3 regions of the Dactylosporangium sp. NPDC005572 genome follow, and region 2 is predicted to be linked to each of the others. Evidence: riboswitches for the same ligand, from Rfam matches in the RefSeq annotation. Region 2 holds a riboswitch; each other region holds the start of a gene.
The links. Region 2 has a riboswitch for cobalamin ahead of ABZS66_RS20465 (VWA domain-containing protein). Riboswitches for the same ligand answer to the same signal wherever they lie in the genome.

Region 1 (3,267 bases), on a different contig from region 2:
CCGGGCCAGGGTCGAGCGCACCCTGGTCGGGCGGGCCGGCGCCCCTGACGACGTCGCGGCCACGGTCGCCTTCCTGGCCTCCCCGGAGGCCTCGTTCGTCACGGGGCAGCTGGTGGGCGTCAACGGCGGAACGGTCCTGGGGCGTTAGCGCCAGGCGGCGCGGGACTGCCCGTACGCCGGCGGCAGGTGGGGCCAGCTCAGTGGCCGGCCGTCGAGTCGTCCGGGCGGGCCGATGCCGCTCCACCCGTTGCCGAGGGCCACCCGGTGGGCGTCCGGCTGCGGCTCGCCGCCGGTGTCCCGGCGGGTGGCGTCGACGCCCTGGTCGAGCAGCCATCGCGCGGTCCGGGTGAGTGACACCGACACGTGCGCGCCTTCGCCGGTCCGCGCGCGACGGGCCAGCGCGGTCAGGACGCCGGCCGCGAGGAGGTAGCCGGAGGCGTGGTCGAGCAGCTGGCACGGCAGCGCGCCGGGGCGGGTGCCGTCGGCGGTGGCGGCCCAGCCGATGCCCGTGGCGATCTGGACGAGGCTGTCGAAGCCGCGGCGCCGGCCCCACTCGCCGGCGGTTCCCCACGCCGACAGCGTGGCGACGACGGTGCCCGGATGCCGCTCGGCGATCTGGTCCGGGTCGAGGCCCAGGCGGCGCAGCGCGCCCGGCCGGTAGCCGGTCACGACCACGTCGGCCTCGGCGACCAGCCGGTGCAGGGTGTCCCCGCCCTGCGGGGTGCCCGCGTCCAGCAGGGTGCTCGCCTTGCCGATGACGCCGTCGACGGCGTGCAACGGCAGTTCCGGGCGGTTCGGGTCGTCGACGCGCAGCACGTCGGCGCCGAGGGCGCCCAGCATCCGGGTGCCGACCGGCCCGGCGATGACCCTGGTCAGGTCCAGCACCCGCAGGTGCGACGCCGGCAGCGGACCGGGCGGCGGCAGCGGTGCCCCGGCGCCGCCCGGCTCGACGGAGACCAGCGCGGCGGCGTCGGCAGGCCACTGATCCCGGGTGCGCGCGGCGACGGCCAGCCCACCGGCTGCGTACACCGAGCGCTCCACCTCCACCGCCGCCCGGTTGGCGAGCACGCCGGCCAGCCGGGGCTGCACCTCGCCGTCCGGGCCGTCGTCGACCCCGAGCGCCGCCAGCAGCGCCGCGCGGTGCCACGGATAGTTCGCATGGGTGCGCACCCAGCCGTCCGCCGCCGGCCACAGCCGCGACAACGGCGCGAAACCGTCGATGCCCCGCCCCGCCGGATCGCGCAGCAGCACCTCGCTGCGCACCGCCGCCGCCACGTGGGCGGTGTCGAGGACGACCTCGGGCCGCCGGCCGCCGCGCGCCCGGGCCAGCTCCGCGGCCGCGGCAAGACAGGCGGACACGGACGCCACGGCGCACTCCGCGACCGCGAGCGGCGAGGCCAGCCCGGCCGGCCGGGGGTCGCCCACGATCTGTGGACCCTCGGCCCCCGTCAGGCCGAGCTCTGTCAGGCCCAGCTCCGTCAGCACATCCCGCTGCGCGTTCACACGTCGATTGTGCCGTGACACGCCCGGGCCACATGTGGTGTTTCGCTTTCCCGATGGTTCCCATATATGGTGTTGCCCGCAGCTGGTTCGGCCGGCCCCTCGCGGGGCGGTCGTGGCAACAGGGAACCCGGTGGGAATCCGGGACTGCCCCGCAGCGGTGAGTGGGAACGAAAGCCGTCAACGAAGCACTGGACCCCACAGTCTGGGAAGCGACGGCCGGTAGGCGACCTCGGTCATGCCCGCGAGTCCGAAGACCTGCCAGCGCACCGCGGACCAGAAGGGGTCCGCGGTGGTCGGAGGCCGCGCGGGACGGCCGACGCCAGGATCCGGGGTCACCCGGTGGCGTCCCCCTGCGCGCGTGTCCGGCCGTCCGGAGCGTGGACGAGGGGGACACGATGACGCAGATGCGCGTGCGCAAGCGCAGCGGCGACCTGGAGCCGGTCGACGTCGGCCGGATCGTCGCGGCGGTCGAGCGGTGGGCCGGCGACCTGGACGAGGTCGACCCGCTGCGGGTGGCGACGAGGACGATCAGCGGCCTCTACGACGGGGCGAGCACGGCCGAGCTGGACAAGCTGTCCATCCAGACCGCGGCCGAGCTGATCGGGGAGGAGCCGCAGTACTCCCGGCTCGCCGCGCGGCTGCTCGCCGCGTACGTCGACCAGGAGGTGCGCGGCCAGGGCGTCGCGAGCTTCAGCCAGTCGATCCGGTACGGCCACCAGCAGGGGCTCATCGGCGACGCGACGGCCGCGTTCGTGGCGGCCAACGCCGGTGAGCTCGACGCCGCCGTGGACGCCGGCGGTGACCTGCGGTTCGAGTACTTCGGCCTGCGGACGGTCGCCGACCGGTACCTGCTGCGCCACCCGCACACGCGACTGGTGGTGGAGACGCCGCAGTACTGGCTGCTGCGGGTGGCGTGCGGGTTGTCGCAGACGCCCGGGGAGGCGGCCGGCTTCTACCGGCTGATGTCCTCGCTCGCCTACCTGCCCAGCTCGCCGACGCTGTTCAACTCGGGCACCCGGCACACCCAGATGTCGTCGTGCTTCCTGGTCGACTCGCCGAAGGACGAGCTGGACTCGATCTACGAGCGATACCACCAGGTGGCGAAGCTGTCGAAGTTCTCCGGCGGGATCGGCATCTCGTGGTCGCGGGTGCGCGGCCGTGGCGCGCTCATCCGCGGCACGAACGGCCGCTCGAACGGGATCGTTCCCTTCCTCAAGACGCTCGACGCCGGCGTCGCCGCGGTCAACCAGGGCGGCCGGCGCAAGGGCGCGGCCTGCGTGTACCTCGAGCCGTGGCACCCGGACGTCGAGGAGTTCCTGGAGCTGCGCGACAACACCGGCGAGGAGTCCCGCCGTACCCACAACCTCAACCTCGCCAACTGGCTGCCGGACGAGTTCATGTGCCGTGTCGAGGCCGACGGGGACTGGTCCCTGATCGACCCGTCCGACGCCCCTGCGCTGCCGGATCTGTTCGGCGAGGCGTTCGACGAGGCGTACCGGGCGGCCGAGAAGCACGCGGTGCGCACGGTCAAGGCCCGCGAGCTGTACGGCAGGATGATGCGCACCCTCGCGCAGACCGGCAACGGCTGGATGACCTTCAAGGACCGCGCCAACGCGCTGTCGAACCAGACCGGCGCGCCCGGCAACACCGTCCACCTGTCGAACCTGTGCACCGAGATCCTCGAGGTGAACAGCGACGACGAGACCGCGGTGTGCAACCTCGGCTCGGTCAACCTCGGCGCGCACGTCACCGCGGACGGCGTCG
Region 2 (3,267 bases):
CCGCCGACGAGGACGTCGACCACGTGCTGGCCGTCCTCACGGCCCTCGGCCGGTCCGGCGCCGACGAGGCCATCGAGTGCCTCCGCCGGTACGTCGGCATCGGCCCGCACTGGATCGACGTCCTGCAGTCGATCGCCCGCGACTGGCCCGCGAACTGGTGGGACGACCTGCTCCCGGTCGCCGCCGACCGGCTGCGCATGAGCGGCGTCCCCGACGCGTTCCTGCCCGGCGCCCTGCCGTGGCGCGACTGGACCGGCTGCCTCGAGCTGCCGATGGCCCTACCGTCCGTGACCCTCCCGCACGACCCCTGCGAGCCCGCCGGTCCCGATGCCGTGCCCGCCGCGCGCCGCTGGGTGGCCGAGGCGGACTCCGAGCGGTACTGGCGCGGCCTCACCGTCCTCGCCGACCACGGCGACGAGTCCGACGCCCCCGCCCTGCTCGCCGGCCTGGGCTGGCTCGACCGCCGCCCGGACGACCTCTGCGGCTACGACCGCCTGCTCGCCGGCCTGGTCCGCATCGGCGGCGACCCGGCCCACGCGGCGCTGCCGACGATCCGCCGCCTGTGGTTCAGCCCGCACTCCTACGAGCGCGCCAGCTACCTGAAGGCCCGCCTGGCCCTGGAGCCGGCCGCCTGCGACGGCGCCCTGGCCGAGGGGCTGTGGGACTGCGAGAGCGGCGTCCGCCTGCTGTCGGTGCGGCACGTGACCGCCGACGCGCGGACCAGGAGACGCCTGGAGTACCTGCGCGACGACCCGATCGAGGAGCCCGAGGTCAGCGCTGCCGCGGCCGAACGCCTGCTCCTGGAGGACGCGGCGGCGGCCTGAGGCGTACTGTCGCCCGCTTGACACCTGCCCACAAGTGAGCGCCAAGTGGCTGCCAAGACCGGGCCCGCATGCTGTGTTCAGCACCGAGCAAGACCCGAAGGGACTCCGGTCCCCGCACCACCTACCTCGACGGCATCGCGCCTCGATCTATATATAGAGCACCACCTTTCGCTGAGCCCGGCGGGCGGCGTTCCTCCCTCATGCCGCCCGCCCACTCACCGCCCGGCCCCAGCGCCGGGCCTTTCCATGTCTGCCCGCGCCGGTGTCTGCCAGCGCCGCGCCAGCCCGCGCCCGCGCCCGGCCGTCCGAAACGCCGATCAAGGCGGACCGCCTCATGATCCATGGCGTGATCTGGCTGTCATGACAGCCAAAAGGCTCCATCGATCATGAGCCCGTTCTGGGCGGGTGGTGTTCCGGGCTTCACTGGCGTCGATCTTGCGGTTGTGGCGGGCGAGAATCACCCCGAAACGGGGCAAGACTGGCGGCACGAGTGCAAGATCGACGCCAGTTGGGGTGGAGCGGAGCGGGGGACGGGCGGCGGCAGTGTGCGGGCGGCGAGAACTCCGGGCGAGGGCGGCGCGGGGGTGGGGTCGGAACGGTCACGTTGACGGGTTTGGGGGGTGTGGGACACGATGGCCTGCGAGCGGTATGCGGAGGAACCCGGTGTGAGGCCGGGACGGTCCCGCCACTGTGACCGGGGAGGCGTCCTCCAGCGCACGGGCCACGATCCACGCGGGTCGGAAGGCCGGGGGGCGGCGGCGATCCGGAAGTCAGGAGACTCCGGCCGCTCGTTGCCAACGCCATGGCGGGCGAGGACCCGCCGAAGGGATGTGTCGTGACCCCACCGTATCCGTTCTCGGCCGTCGTCGGCCTGGCCGATCTGCGCCTCGCGCTGCTGCTCACGGCCGTTTCGCCGGCGATCGGCGGGGTGCTCGTGCGCGGCGAGAAGGGTACCGCCAAGTCCACCGTCGTCCGGGGGCTCGCGAGCCTGCTGCCGGAGGTCGCCGTGGTCGGCGGGTGCCGGTTCGCCTGCGACCCGGCCGCACCCGACGCCGAGTGCCCCGATGGGCCGCACGACCCCGGCGCGCCCCGGGCCGCGCGCCGCGCCAGGCTCGTCGAGCTGCCCGTCGGGGCCACCGAGGACCGGGTCGTCGGCACCCTCGACCTCCAGCGGGCCCTCGCCGACGGGGTCAAGGCCTACGAGCCGGGGCTGCTCGCCGCCGCGCACCGCGGGGTGCTGTACGTCGACGAGGTCAACCTGCTGCCCGACCACCTCGTCGACCTGCTCCTCGACGCCGCCGCCATGGGCCGCGCCCACGTCGAGCGCGACGGCGTGTCGGTCAAGCACGCCGCGCGGTTCCTGCTCGTCGGCACCATGAACCCCGAGGAGGGCGAGCCCCGCCCGCAGCTCGTCGACCGGTTCGGGCTGGTCGTCGGGGTCACCGCGCCGCAGGAGGCCGCGCCCCGCGCCGAGGTGGTCCGCCGCCGGCTCGCGTACGAGGCCGATCCGGGATCGTTCGCCACCCGCTTCGAGGAGGAGGACGCGCGGCTCGCCGGCCGGATCGCCGCCGCCCGTGCGCGGCTCGGCGGGGTCCGGCTGCCGGACCGGGAGCTGGACCGGATCGCGCGGATCTGCCTGGCGTACCGCGTGGACGGCCTGCGGGCCGACATCGTGGTCGCGCGCACCGCGGTCGCCCTGGCCGCCTGGTCGGGCCGCGACGCCGTCACCAAGGCCGACGTCCGCGACGCGGCGCGCCTGGCGCTGCCGCACCGCCGCCGGCGGGACCCCCTGGACCCGCCGGGCACCGACCTGGAGAAGCTGGAAGAGGTCCTGGCGCAGGAGGCCGGCGACGACCCGGACGACGAGCCGGACGACGACCCGGACGAGGACCCCGGTGGCGGCCCCGACGGCGACGACGGCCCCGATAGTGGCCCGACGGAGACGCCGGTCGATGACGAGGCGCCGAGCGACGTCGATGGCGGCGGCGCGGTGACCGGCGCGGGCCCGGACCGGCAGCCGCCGGCCCAGCCGCCCGCCGGGACCGAGGCATCCTGGGATGACCAATCCCGGGATGACGGCCGATCCTGGGACGAGGAACAGACCGCCGGAGACGCCGTCGGCGCGCCCCAGGCGGTCGCGTTCGCCGGCGCCCCCTACCGGCCCAAGCTGCTCTCGATCGCCGGAAAGGCCAACCGCCAGGCCGGGTCGCACGCGGGGCGGCGGTCGCCGGCGTACTCGCGGCACGGACGGATCGTCCGGTCCCGCCGGCCCCTCGGCGGCAAGCTCACCAGCCTCCACGTTCCCGACACGATCCGGGCGGCGGCGCTGCGCGGCGAACAGCGGTACACCGTGAAGACCGAGGACCTCCGCGAAGCCGTCAAGGTCGGGCGGGAGGCCAACCTCGTCCTCTTCGTCGTGGACGCCTCCGGGTCGATGGCGGCG
Region 3 (3,267 bases), on a different contig from region 2:
CCCGGGCCACGACGCCGGGCGAGCAGGCGACGTCGCGCGGCAGGTCGACCATGCCGCAGGCGTGGATCATGCGGACGGTCACCTGCGCGACGCCGGGCTCCAGGGAGGACAGGTCGGCCTCGGCGCGGATGGTGGCGAACGACCGCCGGTAGATCTCGGCCCCGTCGCGGATGTAGTCGCTCACGGCGCCACCCGCCGGTACCCCGAACCCGTCGCGATCATCTCCACGTGCCTTCCCTTCGGCGCACCGCAGCGCCGCTCGCAACCCACCCAGTGCACCGGCAGCGGCTCCGGCGCATCCGACACCGCAAAGCGGGCGTCGGCCCGGACGTCGGCCAGTGCCTTGGTGCAGCCGGGCCGGCCGGCGCAGGCCGTGACGCCGATCCACGGCGACGCCGGGTCGCTGGAGAGCCCGGCGGCGGCCAGGCGCTCAGCTTCCGCCATCGGCAGCCGGTGTACCGCCAGAGTCCGCCACGGCGTGACAATGATCTCTTCGGCGACGTCCGCCAGGACCGCCGACTGCTCCGGCGTCAACAACCCGAGCGGCACGACGACGACGGCCCCCGCCGGAAGGGGGCCGACCGGAGTGGGTCGCGGCGGCAGCTCCAGCGATCGACCGACGTCGGTCCCGAGCCGCGCGGCGACCCGCGCCGGCCCGTCGGCCAGCTCACCCAGCCGCCACGCCTGCGAGCCCTGCGCCGCCCGCTCGTCCAGAAACGCCTGGCAGGCCTGGATCAGCAGGTCAGCACCCCCGTGCAGCGACGTCGGGCAGCCAGCGAGCAGCAGCCGGTCGCCGAGCAGCCCGACGTCCCCGCCGAGCCCCGTCACGTCCCCGCGCCCGTCGTCGACCGTCACCAGGAACCGCCCCGGCAGATCGACCAACGTCGACGACGAGCACAGCAGCGCGTCAAAGGCCGCCACCACCGGCCGCACCGCGGGACTCAGCGGCGAGGCGATGATGTTGCGCACCCGCTCGTGGGCCTCCGACGGCAGCAGCCCGGCCTCGTGCAGCCGCCGCGCCAGCACCGCCGGCGCGCCTGGCCGCAGCGCCCTGACCTGGATGTTCCCCCGCGAGGTCAGCTCCAGCACCGGGTCGCCAAGATCGATCGCAGCCGATCGCAGCACGCGCAGCTGGGCGGCCGTCAGCAGCCCGCCCGGCAGCCGGACGCGGGCCAGGCCGCCGTCGGCCGCGGGGTGCACCTGCACGGCGCCCGGGCAGCGGTCGGGAGCGTCGCGTCCGTGCACGGGCCGGATACTACCTGCGCTTGACGGGGGCGAGCCGCGTCGAGGAGAGTTGGCGGTGCTGTAACGGCGACGTGTGGAGGAAGCCGGTGGAAGTCCGGCGCGGTCCCGCCACTGTGACCGGGGAGCGAGCCTCCACCAGACGGCCACCGGGCACCAGCCCGGGAAGGCCGGGGGTGAGCGCCGATCCGGGAGCCAGGAGACTCTCCGCCGCCGGACCCATCCCGACACACTTGGGGCGCGGACCCCGAGGGAGGACCCCGGCGTGATCCTGCTGCTGTCCACGTCCGACACCGACCTGCTCAGCGCGCGGGCCAGCGGCGCCGCCTACCGGCTGGCCAACCCGTCCCGCACCGCCGTCGACGACCTGCCCGGCCTGCTCGACGGGGCCGATCTCGTGGTCGTGCGCATCCTCGGCGGCTACCGCGACTGGGAGGACGGCCTCGACGCGCTGCTGGCGACCGGCACGCCGGTCGTGGTCCTGGGCGGCGAGCAGGCCCCCGACGCCGAGCTGATGCGCCACTCGACGGTGCCCGCCGGCCTGGCCGCGGAGGCCCACGCCTACCTGGCCCACGGCGGCGCCGCCAACCTGGCCGAGCTGCACCGGTTCCTCAGCGACACGGTCCTGCTCGACGGCAACGGCTTCCTGCCCCCGGTCGAGACGCCCGCCTGGGGGGTCGTCGACCGCCCCGGCACGGAAGGCCCCACCGTCGGGGTCATCTACTACCGGGCCCACCACGTCGCCGGGAACACCGCGTTCGTCGGCGCGCTGTGCGACGCGATCGAGGCCGAGGGCGGCCGCGCCCTGCCCGTGTTCGCGTCCTCGCTGCGCACCGCCCCCGCCGAGCTGCTGGAGACGCTCGCCCAGGCCGACGCCCTCGTCGTCACCGTGCTCGCCGCCGGCGGCACCCGCCCGGCCGAGGCGCAGGCGGGCGGCGCCGACGAGGCGTGGGACGTCGGCGCCCTGGCCGCGCTCGACGTGCCGATCCTGCAGGGCCTGTGCCTCACCGGCAGCCGCGACACCTGGGACGGCAGCGACGACGGGATGTCCCCGCTCGACACCGCCACCCAGGTCGCGATCCCCGAGTTCGACGGCCGCATCATCACGGTCCCGTTCTCGTTCAAGGAGATCGACGCCGACGGCCTCACGGTGTACGTCGCCGATCCCGAACGCGCATCGAGGGTCGCCGGCATCGCCGTCGCGCACGCCCGCCTGCGCCACGTGCCGGCGAGCGGGAAGCGCGTCGTGATCATGCTCAGCGCGTACCCGACGAAGCACGCGCGGATCGGCAACGCGGTCGGCCTGGACACGCCCGCGAGCGTGGTGCGGCTGCTCGCCGAGCTGCGGCTGCAGGGGTACGACATCGGCCGGGGATTCCCGGAGAACGGCGACGCGCTGATGCACGCGCTCATCGCCGCCGGCGGCCAGGACGTCAACTGGCTGACCGAGGAGCAGCTGCAGGGCAACCCGATCCGCATCTCCGCGGCGAGCTACCGCGCCTGGTTCGCGACGCTGCCCGCCGCGCTGCGCGAGGAGATGGAGCGGCACTGGGGGCCGGCGCCGGGGGAGCTGTTCGTCGACCGCTCGCGCGACCCCGACGGCGAGATCGTCCTGGCCGCGCTGCGCGAGGGCAACGTCGTGGTGATGGTGCAGCCGCCGCGCGGGTTCGGCGAGAATCCGGTCGCCATCTACCACGACCCCGACCTCCCGCCGAGCCACCACTACCTGGCCGCGTACCGCTGGCTCGCCGACGAGTTCCGGGCCCACGCCGTCGTGCACGTCGGCAAGCACGGCAACCTGGAGTGGCTGCCCGGCAAGACCGTCGGCCTGTCCGCCGCCTGCGGTGCCGACGCGGCGCTGGGCAACCTGCCGCTGATCTACCCGTTCCTGGTCAACGACCCCGGCGAGGGCACCCAGGCCAAGCGGCGCGCCCACGCGACCCTGGTCGACCACCTCATCCCGCCGATGGCCCGGGCCGACACCTACGGCGACATCGCCCGCCTGGAGCAGCTGCTCGACGAGCA

Region 1: another riboswitch for cobalamin. It lies ahead of ABZS66_RS54100 (ribonucleoside-diphosphate reductase subunit alpha); the one in region 2 lies ahead of ABZS66_RS20465 (VWA domain-containing protein).
Region 3: another riboswitch for cobalamin. It lies ahead of cobN (cobaltochelatase subunit CobN); the one in region 2 lies ahead of ABZS66_RS20465 (VWA domain-containing protein).

Annotation. Positions count from the first base shown of each region.
Region 1 covers NZ_JBEXCY010000252.1:3,513-6,779, forward strand. The annotation lists gene ABZS66_RS54090 (SDR family oxidoreductase) at 1-148, shown strand, start outside; gene ABZS66_RS54095 (CoA transferase) at 145-1,503, opposite strand; cobalamin riboswitch at 1,570-1,781, shown strand; gene ABZS66_RS54100 (ribonucleoside-diphosphate reductase subunit alpha) at 1,899-3,267, shown strand, end outside.
Region 2 covers NZ_JBEXCY010000038.1:15,658-18,924, reverse strand. The annotation lists gene ABZS66_RS20470 (hypothetical protein) at 1-824, shown strand, start outside; cobalamin riboswitch at 1,478-1,605, shown strand; gene ABZS66_RS20465 (VWA domain-containing protein) at 1,660-3,267, shown strand, end outside.
Region 3 covers NZ_JBEXCY010000070.1:3,832-7,098, forward strand. The annotation lists gene ABZS66_RS29245 (precorrin-8X methylmutase) at 1-184, opposite strand, end outside; gene ABZS66_RS29250 (precorrin-3B synthase) at 181-1,245, opposite strand; cobalamin riboswitch at 1,282-1,469, shown strand; gene cobN (cobaltochelatase subunit CobN) at 1,508-3,267, shown strand, end outside.